DNA from 3 places in the Caldibacillus sp. 210928-DFI.2.18 genome. Region 2 is predicted to be linked to each of the others. Evidence: riboswitches for the same ligand, from Rfam matches in the RefSeq annotation. Region 2 holds a riboswitch; each other region holds the start of a gene.
What was found. A riboswitch is a leader RNA that binds a small molecule or an ion and turns the genes downstream of it on or off. The one in region 2 is predicted to bind S-adenosylmethionine.

Region 1: another riboswitch for S-adenosylmethionine. It lies ahead of LIZ98_RS10750 (bifunctional homocysteine S-methyltransferase/methylenetetrahydrofolate reductase); the one in region 2 lies ahead of metK (methionine adenosyltransferase).
Region 3: another riboswitch for S-adenosylmethionine. It lies ahead of LIZ98_RS05815 (methionine biosynthesis PLP-dependent protein); the one in region 2 lies ahead of metK (methionine adenosyltransferase).

The regions. Positions count from the first base shown of each region.
Region 1 is NZ_JAJCHL010000046.1:14,141-21,861, forward strand. It holds gene splB (spore photoproduct lyase) at 1-575, shown strand, start outside; gene LIZ98_RS10725 (YqhV family protein) at 708-974, shown strand; gene LIZ98_RS10730 (acyl-[acyl-carrier-protein] thioesterase) at 1,040-1,795, opposite strand; gene LIZ98_RS10735 (ArsR/SmtB family transcription factor) at 1,987-2,313, shown strand; gene LIZ98_RS10740 (cation diffusion facilitator family transporter) at 2,472-3,416, shown strand; gene LIZ98_RS17985 (hypothetical protein) at 3,513-3,641, opposite strand; gene LIZ98_RS10745 (FMN-dependent NADH-azoreductase) at 3,700-4,320, opposite strand; SAM riboswitch class I at 4,625-4,737, shown strand; gene LIZ98_RS10750 (bifunctional homocysteine S-methyltransferase/methylenetetrahydrofolate reductase) at 4,797-6,656, shown strand; gene metH (methionine synthase) at 6,649-7,721, shown strand, end outside.
Region 2 is NZ_JAJCHL010000014.1:24,136-31,856, reverse strand. It holds gene LIZ98_RS05120 (Rrf2 family transcriptional regulator) at 308-754, shown strand; gene metK (methionine adenosyltransferase) at 957-2,153, opposite strand; SAM riboswitch class I at 2,485-2,589, opposite strand; gene pckA (phosphoenolpyruvate carboxykinase (ATP)) at 2,831-4,411, shown strand; gene LIZ98_RS05105 (PH domain-containing protein) at 4,780-5,148, opposite strand; gene LIZ98_RS05100 (DUF2584 family protein) at 5,311-5,553, opposite strand; gene LIZ98_RS05095 (ABC transporter substrate-binding protein) at 5,823-6,827, shown strand; gene LIZ98_RS05090 (ABC transporter ATP-binding protein) at 7,005-7,721, shown strand, end outside.
Region 3 is NZ_JAJCHL010000017.1:36,260-43,980, forward strand. It holds gene LIZ98_RS05805 (Gfo/Idh/MocA family protein) at 11-997, opposite strand; gene LIZ98_RS05810 (Cof-type HAD-IIB family hydrolase) at 1,340-2,185, shown strand; SAM riboswitch class I at 2,579-2,684, shown strand; gene LIZ98_RS05815 (methionine biosynthesis PLP-dependent protein) at 2,768-3,889, shown strand; gene metC (cystathionine beta-lyase) at 3,886-5,094, shown strand; gene LIZ98_RS05825 (energy-coupling factor transporter transmembrane component T family protein) at 5,280-6,110, opposite strand; gene LIZ98_RS05830 (ABC transporter ATP-binding protein) at 6,100-7,721, opposite strand, start outside.

The DNA of each region.
Region 1 (7,721 bases), on a different contig from region 2:
CCCATTCATTAAAGCGAGCGATTGAACATATTGGTGAGTCTGAATATGGCAGGCTCCGGTTTGTGACGAAATTTGATTCCGTCGATCATTTATTAGATGCGAAACATAATGGCAAAACAAGATTCCGCTTTAGTATTAATGCCGATTATGTAATAAAGTACTTTGAACCGGGCACGGCACCATTAACCAAAAGAATTGAAGCAGCCGCAAAAGTTGCCAAAGCTGGCTTTCCATTAGGGTTTATTGTCGCTCCTATCTATTTGCATGAAGGATGGGAGGAAGGTTATTACCATTCATTTGAACGATTGGATGCGGAATTGCCGCAAGAGGTAAGAAAAGATTTAACGTTTGAATTTATTCAGCATCGTTTTACAAAACCGGCCAAACGAGTCATACAAAAAAATTATCCAATGACAAAACTGGAACTGAATGAAGAAGCGAGAAAATATAAGTGGGGAAAATATGGTATAGGCAAATATGTATACAAAGATGATGAGCAATTAGAAATTCAGAAACATTTACATGCATATATGAAAAAGTTTTTTCCGGAAGCAAAGCTGGAATATTTTACATAATATATTTATGGTAAAGACAAAACCGTTATCCCGCACTTTATTGTTTTATGGCGAATAAAAACTTGTCCTTCTTTTTCCTACTGCTTCATATACATTTTATAGTTAGGTAAAGGAGGGCAGAACATGTTTCAAATGTTCGAAAAGGCAATTTTAGGGATGGCATTTTTACGCATTTTTTCCGGATCCTTAGAAATATTAGTTGCACTAATTATTTTGAAGTTAAACAATGTAGAGAAAGCTTTAGTTGTCAATAGCTCTTTAGCATTGATCGGACCGCTTATTTTAATTACGACAACGTCCATTGGTTTAATCGGGATGGCAGATAAAATTTCTTTTACAAAAATTATTTGGGTATTTATCGGAATTGCCTTTATTCTGTATGGAGTAAAGAGTGGCTAGAAAGAAAATCATAGTGATGAGGCTCCCTAATAAAATAAAGAGCCTCATTTCAAAAGATGGACGAATTATCTTTCGCTTATTTCTACTGTCGCTTTAAAAACAGTATTTCCGGATTCTCCCTTTTGACCTTCGATATAAATTTTGTTTTCACGGGATTCTGATACATCACGAAACAATGTGATGGTATCGCCCGGTAAGGCTTCATTAATAAAATTTACTTCAATCGCCTTTACTTCAAATTGCCGGTGATTTTCAATCGGAAAACAATCCATTGCATAGTCAACATATCTGGAATTGTTTAAATGTCCGTTAAAATCTACATCACTATACCCGATTACTTTTTGATATACTTTTTCAAGATGTCCATAGCCATTCAATTTCCCCAGTTTTTTCTCAAGAGCTCTTTCTTTAATGACACTTGGATAATGAATGCCAATTGCATCATTGCGTTTCAGTCTCCGTTGATGGATATCCATTAATACCCAGACCGAAACCGCCCGGATGATGACTTCTCCATTGGCGTCACGGACAAGATAATCTCTTTCAAATTCGATTCGTTTAGGTTCTAACGGCCAAGTCTCAATTGTTATTTTCTCGTCCCATTCCGGCATTCGGGTAATTTCAACACGAATTCGAATTAAGACCCAACTTACCCCAAATTGGCTTTCCAGTTGTTCAATTCCATAACCTAATTCGACTGAGGCCAGACTTGCGACATCTTGAAAATAGCTAAAAAGGGTGCTTAATTTCACTTTTTTTGTAAAATCAACATCGCGTAAATCAACATGAATTTTTGACTGGAAACGAATATTTTGTTCCATAATGAATCCTCTTTTCTATATGTCCATTATTGGAGTTTGTAATGAAGTATAAGTTTATCGTAACAAATGAATAAAAAATTTGCTATCCCTGACCAAATTTGCTTACTGAAAAAGTTCATCTGGATTTAACTGGATTAATATATAAATATATGTTAATATATGAATATAAGAATATGGAAGGTGATCATTTTATGGGGGAAGATGAAAGACTCGAGAAACCGAATGAGAAAGGTTTAGACGAGGAAACATTATTTGTCGTTTCACAGACCTTTAAAGCATTGAGCGATCCGACCCGAATTCGGATTCTAAATCTGCTTTTCGAAAAGGAATATGCGGTAAATGAAATTGCTAAAATCTTAGGATTACGACAATCGACCGTATCCCATCAATTACGTTTTTTAAAAAATTTACGACTTGTGAAGTACCGTCGAGAGAAAACGACCTTATATTATTCCTATGACGATAACCATGTCATGGATTTATTAAAACAAGCAATTGAACATGCACGCCATGAATAAAATGTCTTATGTTTACACAGATTCGTCAGTGACCATTTTTTCTTTTTAAGATAGGATAATATGGCCGGAGGAAAAATTTTTTCGCTGGAACATTCCTATATGAACATGGATAAATATATTGGAAGTAAAAAATATGCTTCATACGTAGGGGGATTAAAATGTCAAACCATCATGGCCATAGCCATTCCCATACAGGGAATAAAAAAGCCTTATTGATAAGTTTTTTGATCATAACAGGATATATGATTGTTGAAGCAATTGGCGGGTTATTAACGAACAGCTTAGCACTTCTTTCCGATGCCGGTCATATGTTAAGCGATTCAATTTCATTGGGGATTGGATTATTAGCATTTACTTTTGGGGAAAAAGTTGCAAATTATAGTAAAACATACGGATATAAACGATTGGAAATATTGGCGGCCTTTTTTAATGGTCTAACGCTTATTGTGATTGCCGTGTTTATCATTTATGAGGCAATTGGCAGATTTTCCAACCCGCCGGAAATTGCGTCAACAGGTATGTTTGTAATCGGGATTATTGGTTTATTCGTCAATATTCTTGTTGCTTGGATTATGATGCGCCAAGGTGATACGCATGAAAATTTAAATTTGCATGCAGCATTTTTGCATGTAATAAGCGATATGTTAGGTTCGATAGGAGCAATTGTTGCAGCCATTCTCATTATGCTATTTGGTTGGGGTTGGGCCGATCCGGTTGCCAGTCTTATTGTTGCCGTCTTAGTTTTGAACAGTGGTCGGCGGGTTACCATGGATTCTCTTCATATCTTAATGGAGGGGACACCGCAAAATATTGATATTGATGACATTGTAAACACAATGATAAACATACCCGGAGTAATCAGTGTTCATGATTTGCATGTATGGAGCATTACGAGCGGGAGCAATGCCCTATCCTGCCATGCTGTTGTTGACGGAGATTTATCGATCACTGATTGTCAAAAGATTTTACGGAACATTGAACATGAATTGGCTCATAAAGGGATTCAACATGTCACCATTCAAATGGAGAACAGTGAAAATCCCCATGAAAATTCAGTTATGTGTAGGACCCAATATGAAGTTCACCTTCACCATCAACATTAAAAAAGCAATTGGAAAACAATAAAACGCCATCGTAGGCGTTTTATTTGTGGCATCAGTGGGATAAAAAACCCCACCGATGGAAGTTTCACTTTACTGTTATTTCTTCTTAGTTGTTTTTAACAATTTTTCCTCTTTACTGTTACCGCCGTAATCGGGCAATTGTCCGGCATGGGTTTCGTGATATTTTGATCCGGAGTCATTATGATTGTGATCGTCCTTTACCAAAAGACTCACCTCCATCTATCTTTGTTGTTCATCCTAAATAGAGAATAAACAGTCATTCCTAAAAAGCTTTCGCCAATTGTTGGGCTTTTTCGACTGCTTTTTCTACAATTTCATCGGCTTTTTCCGGGTTATGGTCCATCCCTTCAACAAATAGTTGATGAAAGTCGGTCACACCTAAAAAGGTAAAAATCGTTTTCACATATTGGCTGGCCGGGTCTGAACCATTATATACTCCTCCGTTTGCTTGAATATGTAGGACTTTTTTTCCTTTCACAATACCGACCGATCCGGTTTCCGTATACTTAAATGTTTTCCCGGCCACGGTAATACAGTCAATCCAAGCTTTTAATCGTGTCGGTATACTTAAGTTCCACAACGGGTTCGCAATAATAATTTTATCTTGTTGCAGAAATTCTTCCGTATATGAATTGAACATATTTACCCTCTGCTGTTGGGAATCAGATAACGAATCAAAAGGTTTTCCTTGATTCAAATCATTCCATGCATTAAGCAGGTCTCGGTCAATCTCAGGGACGTTTACGTGATATAAATTCATATCTTCAATCTTATGGTCCGGGTGTATCTCTTTATAAGCGTTAAGGAAGGCATCGGTTACTTTCATAGACCGAGAAACTTCTTGATTTAGCGGGTGTGCCCTGACAATTAAAACATTTACCATTATTTTTTCTCCTCTCGAAACCAATCTATCTTTTTCACTTGATATTAGTAGTATAAGCGCAATGTTCATTTTTATCAAAAGTTTTTGCAACGAAATAATGGGTGAAAATTAGGAATATTATTAGGAAAAATTTGGTTTGAACTATTTGCCCGGTTTCTAACCGACTTTGACTGAACAAGATTGGAATAGACGAATGGCCAAAAAAAGACAAAAATATTTTATGAAGTTTTCATTTTTTTATTGATTATTTTATCAAAATTCGTTAAAGTAAGAGTAATTTATATTAGAAAAAGTAAATGGATGATTCTTATCAAGAGAAGTGGAGGGACTGGCCCGATGAAGCTTCAGCAACCGGATACCTATGGGTACCACGGTGCTAAATCCAACGTGCTTTCTTTTCGGCACGAAAGATAAGAAGAAGATTAGATAAAAAAGTCTTCTTCTTTGGAAGGCTTTTTTCTATTGGGGGGAACACAATGGGATTAATACAAGATCTTGAAAAGCAAATTTTGATAGCGGACGGCGCTATGGGAACACTGTTGTATTCATACGGGATTGATCGTTGTTTTGAAGAACTAAATGTATCAAATCCGCAAGAAATTGAACGGATTCATCGGGAGTATATTGAAGCGGGAGCCAAGATCATTCAAACCAATACATATGGAGCAAATCGGATCAAACTTGCCCGTTACGGATTGGAAAACGAAGTACAAGAAATTAACGCAAAAGCAGTTGAAATCGCAAAAAAAACGGTAAAGACAAGCGGTAAGCCGGTTTATGTTCTCGGTACAATCGGCGGGATCCGGACTTTCCAAAAAGCAATTTTTTCAACAAATGATATTTTACAAAGCTTCGAGGAACAATTGGACATATTACTGAAAGAACAAGTTGACGGAATTTTATTAGAAACCTATTATGATTTAGATGAATTAAAAGCGGTTCTCGAAGTAGCAAGAAAGAAAACAGATTTACCGATAATGGCAAATGTTTCTTTACATGAAAAGGGTGTATTGCAAAGCGGGACTCCTTTGGCGGAAGGTTTCAACCAACTTATTGATCTTGGCGCAAATATCGTTGGACTGAATTGTCGGCTCGGACCATACCATATGATTCAATCATTTGAGGAGATCCCTATACCAAATGGTGCATTTTTATCTGTTTATCCAAATGGAAGTTTGCCAAGAATGGAAGATGGACAATTAGTATATGAGTCGGATGAACAATACTTTTATGAAGCAGCGATTCAATTCGTAAAAGAAGGGGTCCGTTTATTGGGAGGATGTTGCGGCACAAGACCCGAACATATTAGGGCAATGGCTGAGGCGGTGAAAAATCTTTCTCCGGTCACTGAGAAAAAAGTTATTAAAGAAAAACCAACCATTCAATTAACACAAATTCAACAAGTTCATGAACCGTCTCTGGTTGATATCGTAAAAAGTAGAAGATCCGTTATTGTTGAATTTGATCCGCCTAAAACATTGCCGATGAGTCAATTTTTATCAGGGGTTAGCGCGTTAAAAAACGCAAAGATTGACGCAATTACACTTGCGGATAATTCTTTGGCATCACCGCGGATTAGTAATGTTGCTTGTGCTCAAATTGTGAAGAATCGTTATCATCTCCGCCCGATTGTTCATTTAACTTGCCGGGACCGGAATTTAATCGGTATTCAATCACATTTAATGGGATTACATGCGTTAGGTATCCATGACATTTTAGCATTAACCGGTGATCCGACAAAAATTGGTGATTTTCCCGGAGCTTCATCGGTTTTTGATTTGACTTCATTTGACTTAATTCGGTTAATTAAGCAATTTAATGAAGGTTTATCCTATTCCGGAACATCTTTAGGAGAAAAAACAAATTTCACAGTAGCGGCTGCTTTTAACCCTCATGTAAAAATTATTGAAAAATCAGTTGCTAGATTAGAAAAGAAAATTCACTCCGGTGCCGATTATTTTATTACACAACCGGTTTATTCCGAAGAGTTGATTATGAATATCTATGACGCAACGAAACATTTAGATGTTCCGATTTATATCGGGATTATGCCGTTAACGAGCACTCGCAATGCGGAATTCATTCATAATGAAGTACCCGGAATTAAACTGCCTGATTCCGTTCGTGAACAAATGAAAAAGGTAGGAAATGATAAAGAACAAGGGAAGCGGGAAGGGATTGCGATTGCGAAACATTTGATTGATGTCGCCTTTGATCTCTTTCACGGCATTTATCTGATTACCCCGTTTTTAAATTATCAAATGTCTGTTGAACTCATCAATTACATTCATGAAAAAGAACAGATGAAAGTAGAAAGGGAGATTACCAGTGTATAAGTTGAACAGACAGTTGGAAAAAAAGATTCTCATCCTGGATGGAGCAATGGGAACAATGATTCAGCAAAAAGAACTTTCCATAGAGGACTTCGGGGGAGAGGAATACGATGGCTGTAATGAGTACTTGAATATAACGGCTCCGCTCGTGATAAAAAGTATTCATGAAGCTTATTTAGAAGCGGGTGCGGATATAATCGAAACAAATACATTCGGCGGAACCCCGCTTGTTCTTGATGAGTACGGGCTTGGTCATTTAAGTTTTGAAATTAATAAAATAGGTGCGGAATTGGCTGTACAGGCGGTAAAAAAATATTCTACAGAACAATGGCCCCGTTTTGTAGCGGGTTCAATGGGTCCGACAACAAAAACGTTATCCGTGACCGGTGGTGCCACCTTTTATCAATTAGTGGAAAATTACCAAGTTCAAGCAGAAGGTTTATTGGCCGGTGGTGTTGACTTTTTACTGCTGGAAACGAGTCAAGATATGTTAAATGTGAAAGCAGCCTTCTTGGGCATACAGGAAGCGGCAAAAAAAATGGGCATTCAAGTTCCGCTTATGCTGTCCGGAACGATCGAACCAATGGGGACAACATTAGCCGGGCAGGATATTGAAGCTTTTTATATATCAAGTGAACATATCAAACCATTTGCTGTGGGACTCAACTGTGCAACCGGACCCGAATTTATGACGGATCATATCCGGACTTTAGCTGATATGGCCGAAATTGCCGTGAGCTGTTATCCGAATGCCGGACTTCCGGATGAAGAAGGACATTACCATGAAACGCCGCTGTCACTCGCGCAAAAAATAAAAGATTTTGCTGAAAAAGGATGGTTAAATATTGCCGGCGGTTGTTGCGGAACGACACCGGACCACATTCGTGAATTGGCTAAAGTACTTTCAAAGATTCAACCGAGACCGTTAGGCGAAAAACGGCATGAACATCGTGTTTCCGGTATCGAACCGTTAAGATATGATGAAACGATGCGACCGCTATTTGTTGGTGAGCGGACGAATGTGATCGGATCAAGGAAATTTAAACGTTTGATTTCAGAGGGAAAATA
Region 2 (7,721 bases):
AAGAATTGATTGTCAGTTGAACAAATCGGATATATGTGGGTATCCCCTCTCCTACCTATTTTGCTCGTTGACTATAATTTTTTATGGCCTAACCTTGCTGTTATCAGTTGGATTTTCTCCATTCCCCACTCATGATCAGTATTGAACCAAACGGACGTATGCGAACAGTTCATCCCCTACCTTCTTTATAAACTCGAAAATATTGAGATGGGGATCTTCCTGCCCGTTAAAATAATAAATGTAGTATAATTGAGATAGCCGTAGTGATAATAATCTATCCATGCAAAATCTATGATTGGTGATGATAATGAAACTGACTTCTTATACAGATTATTCTTTACGAACATTGATCTATTTAGCTTCACTTGAAACAGATAGACTTTGCAATATTCAGGAAATTTCAGATGCCTATGGTATTTCAAAAAATCATTTAATGAAAGTGGTTCATCACTTAGGAAAGCTTGGAATTATTGAAACCGTACGGGGAAGAAACGGGGGTTTTCGTTTGGCCCTTCTACCCGGCGACATCAATATCGGTAAACTTGTCCGGCAAACAGAAGATGGTTTTTATTTAGTTGATTGTTTTAATCCCGACACCCCGAATGCTTGTGTCATTACTCCGGTTTGCGGACTTTCTCATATATTAAGAGAAGCTTTACAGGCGTATCTTCATGTTTTGGATAAGTATACACTGGCCGATATTGTAAAGTCGCCCGAGGCCTATCGGGAATTACTATTTAAAGAAATACAATGAGTAGCAAACCATAGTTATACAAATCTAAAATCAATTTCTAAAATCTCTTTATTAGGATTTAACTTCTCCCATGGACTTTATAACTCAAGAAAGGGGCTGTCCAGAAAGTCATTTTTTCGACTTTTGGATGCCCCTTTCTTGTTTAAAAAACTTGATAAATCAATATTTTAAATGATTCGCTATTAGAAGTTCGCCACAATAGTTATCTCATTGCTGCTTTTTTCAATAACTCAGCTTTATCCGTTCTTTCCCACGGCAAGTTTATATCCGTCCGACCAAAATGTCCGTATGCCGCTGTTTGTTTATAAATCGGTCTGCGTAAATCAAGCATTTTGATAATTCCGGCCGGTCTTAAGTCAAAATGTTTACGGACCAAATCAACTAAAACTGCTTCATCAACTTGCCCCGTCCCGAATGTATCAATAGAAATTGAAACCGGTTGGGCAACCCCAATCGCATAAGCAAGCTGTACTTCACATTTATCGGCAAGTCCGGCTGCAACAATATTTTTCGCCACATAACGAGCTGCATAAGAAGCGGAACGATCCACTTTCGTCGGGTCTTTTCCGGAGAACGCACCGCCACCATGATGAGCATAACCCCCATATGTATCGACAATGATTTTTCTCCCCGTTAACCCGGCATCACCTTGTGGTCCACCGACAACAAAACGGCCAGTCGGATTAATAAAAAATTTCGTTTTATCATCAATAAACTCGTTTGGAACAACCTTTTTAATAACGAATTCATGAATATCCTTTTTTATCTGATCCAAATTTACTTCCGGGTGGTGTTGTGTTGAAATAACAATTGTATCGATTCGAACCGGTTTGCCATTTTCATCATATTCTACAGTTACTTGAGTTTTCCCGTCCGGACGCAAATATGGAATAATTTCTTCTTTTCTAACTTCAGCAAGCCTCCGTGCCAGCCGATGCGCTAATGATATCGGAAGCGGCATCAACTCACTCGTTTCATTGCAGGCAAAACCAAACATCAACCCTTGGTCACCGGCACCGATTGCTTCGATTTCATCATCAGTCATCAAGCCTTCGCGCGCTTCCAAAGCTTGGTTAACGCCCATCGCAATATCCGGTGATTGTTCATCGATGGCTGTCAATACGCCACAGGTCTCTGCATCAAACCCATATTTTGCCCGCGTATAACCAATTTCCCGAACCGTATCCCGTACTATTTTTGGAATATCAACATAAGAAGTTGTAGAAATTTCTCCAAATACAAGCACTAACCCGGTTGTAATGGATGTTTCCGCAGCAACACGGGCATTCGGATCTTCGCTTAAAATCGCATCCAGAATCGCATCTGATATTTGATCGCAAATTTTATCCGGATGTCCTTCCGTTACCGACTCTGAAGTAAATAGATGTCGTGTCCCCATAATTTTCCTCCTTAAAATCGCGCTGGCATTCATTTTATATAAGCAAAAGCCAGCTTTTTATTTGAAACGGATACAAGCCAATGCCCAGGATCAACATCGGAACGTTTTTAAAACATCTGCTTTATTATATTAATAAGCATTCCCCATTCAAATTGGAGATATAATTATACAAAAATCTAAAGAAAACTCGGCGACTGCCGAGCCTTTAGGCGAAAGCAGAGCCGTAGTTGTACTTATGCGCTAGGAAAGTAGAAATTGAAAAATTTCTACTTTCCTATTAGCAAAAAAAAACACCTTCCCATGAGGAAAGGTTGCGCACGTCTTCCTTTCACTCTTATCGTTCAAGGAATCACCTTGCATCGGTTAGCACCTTACTTGCAAGAAGTAGGTTGCCGGGTTTCCTCGGGCCTGTCCCTCCACCATCTCGGGATAAGAGTATCCGTTATAGATAAATCATACATGATATGAGAAATATGTCAATTGTTTTAAACAGAGATTAAAAAAGTTTTTTAGAAAACCAATTCAATTCCGTTATCTAAATTAGAAAAATGAGCTTAAAAATGAATAAAAAATGGAGCAATTTTTTTCTTTGAATAGTATAGACTAATAAAATATATATGTTATACTATTTTCGAAGGATATGAGAAAATAACAAAGGGGAAGGTTTACTAATGAAAATGGTAAGTACGGTAAACAGTCTGTATGAATTAGTAAATGGAAATAATATTTTAGTACAATTATCCGTTCCACAGTTAATGGAAAAAATTATTAACAATAAAGAAGGCTTACTAACTGACAAAGGTGCAATCAGTGTAACAACCGGGAAGTATACGGGGAGATCACCGAAAGATAAATATATTGTTCAAGAAAACTCTGTGCTGAATAAAATCGATTGGGGCAGTGTCAACCAACCAATCTCAAAAGAAGTATTTAACAGATTGTATCATAAAGTTTTGCATTATTTAAAACACAAGAAAGAACTGTACGTGTTTAAAGGATTTGCCGGCGCAGACAAATTATATCAACTGCCAATCCAGGTGATAACCGAATATGCATGGCATAATTTATTTGCCCATCAGTTGTTTATCCGCCCAACCGAAGAAGAATTGAAAAATCACCAAAGTCAATTTACAGTTATTTTTGCACCGGATTTCAAAGCTGATCCGGTCATTGATGGCGTTAGATCGGAAACATTTATTATTATTTCTTTTGAAGAGAAGGTTGTTCTGATTGGTGGAACAGAATATGCCGGTGAAATGAAAAAATCAATTTTTACAATTATGAACTATTTGCTTCCCGAGCAAGATATTTTCTCTATGCATTGCTCTGCCAATGTCGGGGATGACGGGGATGTTGCACTGTTCTTTGGCTTATCCGGTACCGGTAAAACAACGCTATCAACAGATAAAAACCGGCGTTTAATCGGGGATGATGAACATGGCTGGTCGAATCACGGCGTGTTTAATATTGAAGGCGGATGCTATGCGAAGTGCATTCATCTATCCCGGGAAAAAGAACCGCAAATCTATGATGCGATTAAATTCGGGGCCGTTTTAGAAAATGTTGTAGTAAACGAGAATACAAGAATACCGGATTTTGATAATGGTAGTTTAACGGAGAATACACGGGCCGCTTACCCGATTGATGCGATCGATAATATTGTTCAACCAAGTGTAGCCGGTCACCCGTCAACGATTATTTTCTTAACGGCCGATGCATTCGGCGTACTTCCACCGATTTCAAAATTGACAAAAGAACAAGCCATGTATCATTTCTTGAGCGGGTATACAAGCAAACTTGCCGGGACAGAACGTGGGGTGACTGAACCGGAAGCGACCTTTTCCACCTGCTACGGTGCACCGTTCTTACCTTTACCGGCCAAGCGTTATGCGGAAATGCTCGGCAAAAAAATTGATGAGCATAAGGTGCAAGTATTTTTAGTCAATACCGGTTGGACAGGCGGCGTTTACGGTGTAGGCAACCGTATGAAGCTTGCTTACACTAGGGCAATGGTGCAAGCTGCGATTGAAGGAAAATTGAAACATGTGGAGACCGTCAAGGATGAAATTTTTGGACTTCATATCCCGGTTCATGTTCCCGGTGTTCCGGATGAGGTGCTTTTACCGAATAAAACATGGAAAGATGAATTGGCCTATAAAGGAAAAGCAAAAGAATTGGCAGGGAAGTTCCGGGAAAACTTTAAGAAATTTACCGATATTGATGCAGAAATTGAGAAACTTGGAGGACCAATTGCGTAATAACTGATAGAAAAAACAAGGACCGGATATGGTCAGCAATCCACCGTTCACGTTTACAGGGCTGTCCTAAAAGTACAACTTTCTAAATTTTATTGTTAAAAGAATAGATTCGGTTTATTTTCGTTTCAGTGGCGGACGCTTTCCGCGGGCACGGCCTCAGCCGCTTCGTCGCTCGTTACCTCGCTCCTGCAGGGTCTTCGGCTCGTGCTGTTCCCGCAGGAGTCGCCGCCACCTTCACTTCAATCAAACTATTTAAATTAAATTAATTTTTGACTTTCTATACAGCCCTGTTCTTTTAATTGCTCCCAACATGGAATATCATTTGTCATTCTTTTTGCCAAAGTCGATCTTCTCTCAAGTCTAGCCTTTTATAAAACCGCTTCGGCAATGAGCTTGTCGAGTTTACGGATATCGACTCCTTTTTTTACATTCACTTTAATATGGCCGGCTCTTGTCCATAATTCTACTTCGGCATTAACATCCAAAAAAGTGCCTGCATTTTCAGTCGACCACATATTGATTGATGAATAAGGAAGCGAGTATATTTCAACCTTTTTCCCGGTTATTCCTTGAGCATCTCTGACAATTAATCTTTTGTTTGTAAAAATGGCACTGTCGCGAAATGTTTTATAAGCAGCAACAGCAACTTCCCCTTCCACCAAGATGTCTTGAACGTCATTTGGAATCGGACATTCGGAAATCAGCGTCCATTCCAAAATTGCTTGTGTTTCAGCCATAAATAATACCCTCCTTTTATTCTTTCATTCTATTTAGGATTGCACATCGACTTCTGGAATTTTCCATTTAAAAAAAGCATACCATGAAAAGTGTGGCCCAACATATTGTATTTTGAGCGTAAGTTTTTAGAAAAACCAGCTTTTTTTGTGTTTACTTGTGCCTTAATTAATTGTTTTTAATGCTGTCAACCTGTATATGATCGTTGTTTTTCCTTCAGACCATTCCAGCTTGTTAATTACACCTGAGCCGACAATTTCATCATCTTCCATTCTTTTCACTATTAAAGATGTATCCAATGGAAAAAGATGATATCCTTCTTTGACAATTTGAAAATAGTTTTCTTTTAAACGTGTTTCTTTTCCTGTAATGACAATTACCGACTCCAATTGAACCGGCATACCCATAAAAAAACCTCCTTATTTTTGTTAGTTTTCCTTTATATAAAAAATGTGTAATCAAAGTTTGAAGACAATCCGGTACATCTCAATTATATCATTTGTCATATTAAATATACGCCTTATCTGACAAGAATCCCTGCAATGATGTGGAATGCTAATGTAAAAGTCGTAACTTTTCACATGCTCGTCCCTTTTAAAAAAAAGGCATTCACACATTTTTTTCAACTTCATACAATAATGTAACAAATTGACTCAATCATTTTGGAGGAATGAGTATGAATAAGTTGATGAAGAGAGGTTTGATCCTTCTTGTAACAGTAGTTGCTGCAATTGGATTAACGGCCTGTAAACAGGAAGATAAACATTTACAAAAAATTCGTATTGCCGAAGTTACCCGCTCCGTTTTCTATGCGCCACAATATGTAGCCATTGAAAAAGGTTTTTTTAAAGAAGAAGGGCTCGATATTGAACTAACAACTGTTCCGGGCGGTGATAAAACGATGACTGCCCTGATTTCTAACGGAGCGGATATTGCTTTAGTTGGAGCAGAAACAAGTATTTATGTAAACAGCCAAGGAACTGAAGATGCAATCATTAATTTTGCCCAACTGACACAAACAGATGGAACTTTTCTTGTTTCGCGGGAACCAATTGACAATTTTACTTGGGATATGTTAAATGGTTCAACATTCCTCGGACAACGAAAAGGCGGGATGCCACAAATGGTCGGAGAATTTGTCTTAAAAAAACATGATATTGACCCGAAAAACGATCTTGAACTCATTCAAAACATCGATTTTGCCAATATATCTTCCTCCTTTGCTTCCGGTACAGGTGACTTTGTTCAACTATTTGAACCGACGGCCAGTATTTTTGAAAAAGAAGGAAAAGGTCATATTGTTGCTTCATTTGGAAAAGAAAGCGGCCATGTTCCGTACACCGTTTTTATGACAAAAGAAAGCTATTTAAAAGAAAACAAAGAAACAGTTGAAAAATTTACTCGGGCGTTATATAAAGCACAACAATGGGTTTATGAACATTCATCAGAAGAAGTGGCAAAAGTAATTCAGCCATTTTTTGAAGATACGGAGCTGGACATCCTTACGTCCTCCATTGAGCGTTATAAAGAACAAAAATCGTTTGCGGAAAATCCGTTATTGGATAAAGAGGAGTGGAATCATTTACAAGATATTATGGAGGAAGCCGGAGAACTTCCGGAACGATTGGATCACAGTAATTATGTGAATACGGAAATAGCCGAAAAAATTACAAACGAGTAATATACATCAAACGAAAATTATCATTAGTTGCCGAAAGAACAATGAATCATGTAGATAATCTTTTATTTTTTATCCCAAAAATATTCTCGTTTAGTACTTTTATCCAATTATAAAAACCGTATTTGAATATATTGAAGTATCGGGAATTTTTTCAAAAAAAATAAGGAGGCTGAAAAAATGAGCTTTTTGGAGATTCAAGATGTAACCCACAGTTATTTTTCGAAACAATCAAAGACGACAGCTCTTATTGATGTTAGCCTCTCCATTCAAGAAGGTGAATTCATATCTTTTCTCGGACCGAGTGGATGTGGAAAAACGACATTATTATCCATCATTAGCGGATTAATTGAACCAACTATTGGTCATGTTTTACTGGAAAATGAAAAAGTAACCGGGACGAACAAAAAAACAGGCTATATGCTGCAACAAGATTACTTATTCCCATGGAAAACAATTGAGGAAAATATTTTCATCGGTTTAAAACTAACAAAGCAACTAAATGAAAAAACAAAACAAAATACTATTACCCTTCTTGAAAAAATGGGATTAAAGAATGTAAGTAAACAATTTCCCTCCCAGCTGTCGGGCGGCATGCGACAACGGGTAGCACTTGTTCGTACACTTGCGACAAATCCGAAATTATTGCTTCTTGATGAACCATTTTCAGCACTGGATTTTCAAACAAAATTAAAGTTGGAAGATCTCGTTTTTTCGACATTAAAACAATTTCAAAAGACAGCTATCCTTGTCACTCATGATATTGGAGAAGCGATCGCAATGAGTGACCGAATTTATTTATTTACTAACCGCCCCGGTACAGTCCACCGTGTCTTTCATGTACCTGATGAACTAAGAAGAGAAATCCCTTTTCATGCTAGAAGTCATGAGCAATAT
Region 3 (7,721 bases), on a different contig from region 2:
AAAATTCCTCTTAATTCCGGTCAGCCGGAAAGACTAAGCCGATTTGCTTCCTTGCCCGTTCCATCAATTTGCTTGTAGTCAAAGAATTGGCATATGTATTGATTTGCGATTCCGTCTTGTTTTCTTTAATGAGCTCAATAAATTCCTTTGCTTCATAATACATGGTATTTTCGACTTGTGGGCGGCTAATATCTTCAACGGTTCCATCGTTATAATGAATCTCAACTTTTGATGGCGTTGAAATTTTATCAATAACAATGGTTCCTTTTTCCCCTTGAATCTCAGATGGAATGAATGAGTTGGAAATTTTTGAGAAAGAGACAACCCCTTCCATTTCCGGATAGGAGAAAATGACCGTTCCCTCCCCATCGACACCGGATTCGAGCATATATGCATTAGCACGCAGATCCGTTGGTTCGCCAAACAACGCTACCATCGGATAAATGCAATACACGCCAATGTCCATTAATGAGCCATTGGAAAAAGCCGGATTAAAAGCATTTAGCACAATTCCCTCTTTATATTTATCATAACGTGATGAATACTGGCAAAAATTTGCAAAGTAACGGCGTACCGTACCGATTTTATGTAAATTTTCTTTGATACTTACAAAACTTGGGACAAAAGTTGTTTTTAACGCCTCCATGAAAACCACACCATGGGCTTTTGCCGTCTGAACGATTGCTTCTGCTTCTTTTACATTGGAAGCGAGTGGCTTTTCACAAATGACATGTTTTCCATGTTGCAAAAATAGAATCGATTGTTCTGCGTGAAGTGAGTTTGGACTGGCAATATAAACTGCATCAAGGACATCACTCTTTGCCATTGTTTCTAAATCGGTAAAAATATTGGTTACGTCAAATTTTGCTGCAAACGCTTTTGCCCTCTCTTCGGTACGTGAATATACAGCTACAAGCGAAAAATCCTCTATATTAGAAGCTGCATCAATAAATTTTTCGGTAATCCAATTGGTTCCGATAATTCCAAAACGAATCATAAAAATACCTCCATTATATCATTGTGATTAATTTCATAATAACATATTTAAGGCTAGAAGTGGAAAGAGTGAAAGATAGAACAGCTATGAGGAGTAAATTTATTAATCTCTGGTAGTATTGTGGAAATACGACTTATCCACAATTAGTAGAATTTTCCATTTGAATTTATCCACATTAAAGGTCAAAAACAACCAAATTTGCTTATTTTTTTAAAAAATGTGGATAACTTATTATGTTGTGTCGTGGACTGAAGATAGAAACGGAAAAAACGACAAATAGTATGGTAAAATAAAGGTGGCAGCTGTTTTATTAATTCGAAAAAGGATGCAAGGAGGAACACGATGAAACTTATTGCAATCGATATGGATGGTACCCTTTTTTCTAACAATCATACAATCAGCGAAAACAATTGTCATGCTATTTTAAAAGCTCAAAGACAGGGTCATATCGTTACCTTTTGTTCAGGCCGCGCCTTACACGATATTCAAGAAATTATAAAAAAGATAAACCTCGAAGCACCTATTATTGCCGGAAACGGAGCTGTTGTTTTTCATAACAAAATCTTACAAACACTAACAATCCCTGTACATATATTGAAAAAAATTATGGACATATTTAATGATTTTCAATTATATTATGAAATTTATACAAATAAAGGTATTTTCATTGATAAAACACGAAAAGAATATTTGTATGCGGAACTGAATCGGTTAAAAGATGACCCTGTTTTCGGACCAATGGTTGAACAAATGGTTCAAGTTCAAAATGACCAAAATCATTTATTAACTGTCTCAGATTTTAGTGAGCTAAATTTTTCAATGTTAGATCCGTATAAAATGTATACTGTCAGTTTGGATGAGAAAAAACTAAATCATTTGCAACAGCGGCTTTCTGAACGTGATGATATTTCAATCACAAACGGCAGCCATTTAACCGTTGAGGTAGGAAATAAACAGGTAAGTAAAGGAAATGCCCTTCTTTTCCTCGCAAATTACTTTCAAATTCCACAAGCAGATACTGTCGCAATCGGGGATAATCTGAATGACTTATCGATGTTCAAAGCTGCCGGAACAAGCATTGCTATGGGGAATGCCACTGATTTTGTAAAAAGTCATGCGAATTTTGAAACAAAAACGAATGATGATGATGGCGTGGCCTATGCTTTAGAAAAGTTTGTACTTTCATAAACGGTAAATTTAGAGATGCGCCAAACTGTCCATGAGGGTCGGTTTATTGGATATTTTTTAAAAAAGGAGCACCATTCTGTCCATAAAACTTACTTTATTAGACACTTTTGTGGAATATGCGCTTCAAACTGTCCATGATAGCCGTTCTATTGGACTTTTTTCCAAAAAACGAGTATGAAACTGTCCATAAGGGGCAGTCTATTAGACAGTTTTTTAACAAAGGAGCACCATTCTGTCCATAAGGGCCGCCACGTTGGTTTCCTATAGATACGTATATTATTAATGAACTATTCCCATATAAATTATGTGCATGCTATGATTTTTCCCTTGATTATTTTAAAAAGTTATTGTAAATTAGAATAAATAAAATCATTTATGGAACTGAATATTGCAATCTTATCAAGAGAGGTTGAGGGACTGGCCCGATGACGCCTCAGCAACCAGTCATTTTTTGACCACGGTGCTAATTCCAGCAGGTGAAATACCTGAAAGATAAGAAGAAACTTTACAATCATCGGGGCTTCTTCTTATAGAAGTCCTTTTTATTTTCCAAAAATGTAGGGATACGAGGAGGAATCAAGCTTGGCAAATCAACATATTCAAACAAAATTAGTACAAATCGGAAATCGAAGTGAACATACAACCGGGGCTGTTAATCCACCCATCTATTTATCCACAGCCTATCGTCATGAAGGAATTGGTTTATCCACAGGGTATGATTATACACGGACAAAAAATCCAACACGTGCCTTATTAGAGGAGAGTTTTGCAAAATTAGAAGAAGGAGATCAGGCTTTTGCCTGTAGTTCGGGGATGGCGGCTATTCAGCTCGTCCTCTCCCTTTTTCAAAAAGATGATGAACTTCTTAGCTTTAATGACCTATACGGCGGAACTTACCGATTGTTCAATCAATACGAAAAATCGTATGGAATCAAAACCAGCTATGTGAAAGTGAATGATTACAACGGGTTGGAAGATGCAATCACAGAAAAAACAAAAGCGATTTACATAGAAACACCAACAAATCCGTTAATGATTGAAACAGATATTGAAAAAGTTGCCCACATTGCCAAAAAACATCACTTGCTTTTCATTGTGGATAACACCTTTCTAACCCCCTATTTGCAAAAACCGATTGTGGATGGGGCCGACATTGTCATTCATAGTGCGACAAAATATATTGGCGGTCATAATGATGTCCTGGCCGGATTTGTTGTTGCAAAGGGACAGGAAATTTGTGAACAGCTTGCGACAAATCATAATGCGGCCGGCGCGGTTTTATCCCCTCTTGACAGTTGGCTGTTAATTCGCGGCTTAAAAACCTTAGCTTTACGTATGGAAGCACATCAAAACAATGCAAAACAGGTAGTCGAATTTTTAAATAACAGACCTGAAGTGACCGATGTTCTCTACCCAAATAGAGGTGGCATGGTGTCGTTTCGATTGGCAAAAGAAGAATGGGTTGACCCCTTTTTAAGAAGTTTGAAATTGATTACCTTTGCCGAAAGTCTCGGTGGGGTTGAAAGTTTTATTACCTATCCGGCTACCCAAACCCATGCCGATATTCCGCTACAAACCCGGATAAAAAACGGTGTCGATAATCGCTTATTACGGTTTTCGGTCGGTATTGAACATATTGAAGATTTGAAGGCGGATTTGGAAAATGCATTGGTGGCATTACGTAAGGGGGCAAGTGAACGATGAACAAAAAAAATTATGGATTTGAAACAAAACTAATTTCCCAAGATCGTTATATTGATGGCAAAACAGGAGCAGTAAATCCACCTGTCTACTATTCTTCCACTTTTCATCAAGAACAATTCGATTCGTTTGGTCCTTTTGACTATACCCGTTCAGGAAATCCAACCCGAAAAGTGTTGGAAGATACCATTGCCGAACTGGAAGGCGGTGTTCAAGGTTTTGCCTTTGCATCCGGAATGGCCGCTATTTCCTCTGCCTTCATGCTGCTATCATCCGGGGATCATGTCATCATTTCCGAAGATGTGTATGGCGGAACGTTTCGCATGGTCACAAAAGTACTAACGAAATTTCAAATTCAACATACTTTTGTTGATATGACGGATTTAGATGCAGTGGCCGGCGCTTTTCGGCCCAATACGAAAGTTGTCTATGTGGAAACCCCGTCCAATCCGTTACTCCATATTACAGATATTAGAGGTGTTGTCAAATTAGCAAAAGCCCACAATTGTCTTGTATATATCGACAATACATTCATGACACCCCTTCATCAAAGGCCGCTTGAATTAGGTGCGGACATTGTCTTACACAGTGCCACAAAATTTTTAGCCGGGCATAGTGATGTTGTTGCAGGCTTGGCGGTGGTAAAAGATAAAGCATTGGCTGATCAATTGTATTTTATTCAAAATTCATTTGGTGCCGTTTTAGGGATTCCGGATTGTTGGGCTTTGCTCAGGGGCATGAAAACTTTGAGCGTGCGGATGAAACAGTCTTCAGAATCAGCACAGGTAATTGCTGAGTTTTTGCAAAATCATCCGCTCGTGGAAGAAGTGTTTTACCCGGGACTTGCCACACATGCGGGACATGAAATTCATTTGGGGCAGGCGGATAGTGCCGGAGCTGTATTGTCATTCAGATTGCCTAACAAAGACATTGCCAAGGCTTTTGTGGAGAACCTTGAAATCCCGGTATTTGCTGTTAGCTTAGGAGCGGTCGAATCGATTCTTTCTTACCCGGCGACGATGTCCCATGCGGCGATGGACCAAGAAGAACGGGAAAAACGCGGGATTACTGACGGTTTGTTACGACTTTCGGTAGGATTGGAAGATTGTGAGGATTTGGTTGCTGATCTTGCACAGGCACTCGAAATAGCAGAGCGAGCGGTTGGAGCGGGAACTGTAGCGGCTCGAACGGTTGGGAGATTTATATAAAGTTTTTATCTCGGGTTGATTGCTGTTTGGGGCATTTTTAATCTTTGGCATTGTAAGAAAAAATTGCAACCCGGGGCCGGGGTAGCGAGTTAACACCCCGGGGTTGTAATTTTATAGATTGCCTTATCAATCCAAACTAGATTCGAAAGCTTGTCATAGATTTTCATCCCAAAAATACAATTACTTTAACTAAACGGATTGTAAAACCGGCTGCCGTCATGGTAGGTAATCAGTAAGGTTGCAATTAGCAGCAAAACGAACAAAATAATTGCTGTGTAATCCCGTTTCTGAAAAGGGCGGGCATTGTACCACGTTCTTTTTTTCTTTTTCCCGAATCCACGCAGTTCCATTGCATTACTGATTATTTCAATTTTTTCAAGACTTGACAAAATTAATGGTGCCAAGACGGCTGATGCGTTCTTTACCCGCTTAAGGAATTTCTCATTTTTTGACATATCAAGTCCGCGGGCTTGTTGTGCTTTGGCGATATTACGGAAATCCCGCTGAACATCGGGAATATAGCGTAAAGCAAGGGATACAGCGTAAGCAATCCGGTAGCTTACACCAATCCGATTTAAAGAAGCGGCAAATTCACTTGGGTGTGTTGTTACAATAAACAATAGCGCCGCCGGTATAACAGTCAAATATTTTAATGTAATATTCAGTTGGTAAAACAGTTGCTCCAACGTCATATTGTATCTACCGGCAAATTCAACCAACACATGACTTGTCCCGTAAATTTTAACCCCTTCTTGCGGTGAAAAAAGATAAATAGCGATATTATTAATCAGTAAGAATACGAGAATAAAAATTAACACAAATAAAATATCTCGCAACCGAATTTTAGAAACGTAAAAAATAACTAAACTCGCAATAAATAAAAACAAAAGAATCCGGGTGTCATAGGTCAACATGGCCGCCGTTGACCATAGGATAAAACAAACTAATTTCGTCGCACCTGTCAAGCGATGAATCGGGGAAGTTCGGTCAATATAGCTAAGCATTTCATTTGCCATGGTTTCGTCCCTCCCGATCATAAGCAATAAATCGTTCCACAAATTTTATCGGATCTGTAAAACCGGTTTTTGTCGCCAATTCAAAAAGTGATGTTTCTTTCAAGTTTGCCTGTTCAATTAATTGCGGATCAGATAAAATCCGGACACTTTGATCATCGGCGATTTTTCTTCCGTCACACAAAACGATGGCCCGATCCGTATATTCCAGCATTAAATGCATGTCATGGGTTATCAATAAAATCGTGAGTCCGTTTCGATTGAGTTCCATTAAAAACTCCATAATATCGGTATAATGGCGGAAATCTTGGCCCGCTGTCGGTTCATCCAAAATAATCAACTCCGGCTGCAACACCAAAATCGATGCGATGGTTACTCGCTTTTTTTGGCCAAAACTGAGAGCAGAAATCGGCCAATTACGAAACGGGTACAGTCCGCATATTTTCAGCGTTTCCTCCACCCGCTCACGTATCTCAGCTTCCAGTACACCTCTGGCAACAAGCCCCAGTGCCACCTCATCGAAAATCATATGTTTGGAGATCATATGGTTTGGATTTTGCAAAACCATACCAATCTTTAAAGATCGTTCTGTTATCGATTCATTGGTAATATCTTGACCTGAGAAAATAATTTTTCCGGCATTTGGTGTTTCAAAGCCGCAAATCAATTTCGAAATAGTTGATTTTCCCGCACCGTTTTTGCCGACAATACTAACCATTTCCCCCTTATTTATTGTAAAAGATACATCGTGAACCGTTTCTTTTTTTGGTGTATAGCCAAATGAAACCCGGTTTAATTCAAGAATCGGCTCAGCTTCCGGCGGCTCTTCATTCAATGTCACTTCTTCATACCATTTTCGCAGCTGCTCGCGGAACGTCTCCGCCCGAAAACGTGAAAAATCAGCCGGCTCCAAATCCTTTGTAATGGCCCCGCCTGCATACTTTATCGCCTTAAGATAAAGCGGTTCACGAATTTTTACTTTTTCCAAGATATCCGTAGAAAATAATTCATTTGGGTTCTGATCTGCCAAAATCTCTCCGTCATCCACAACAATGATTCGATCAACATGACGGTACAGGACATCTTCCAAGCGGTGTTCAATAATAACCACCGTTGTAGTCGTTTCCTTTTGAATTTGGTCAATCAGATGAATGGCATGCTTTCCGGTTGCCGGGTCTAAATTCGCTAGGGGTTCATCAAAAAGAAGGATATTGACATTATCGACCATGACACCGGCTAAAGAAACCCGCTGCTTTTGTCCGCCTGATAAATGGTGAACGGACGCATCCAGAAATGCACCCATATCCACCATGGCCGCCACTTCTTTTACAGTTTTAACCATCTCCGGCTGCGGCGTACAATCATTTTCAAGGGCAAAAGCAATGTCTTCTCCGACAGATAATCCGATGAACTGCCCGTCCGGATCTTGTAAAACCGTTCCAACCATTTTTGATATGGAAAAAATGTCCAAGTCGCTTGCTTCTTTTCCCATAATTTTTAAACTGCCTTGGATTTCCCCTTTATATGAAAACGGAATAAGCCCATTGATACAATGACCAATGGTGCTTTTCCCTGATCCGGATGGACCGACAATTAAAACCTTCTCCCCTTCAT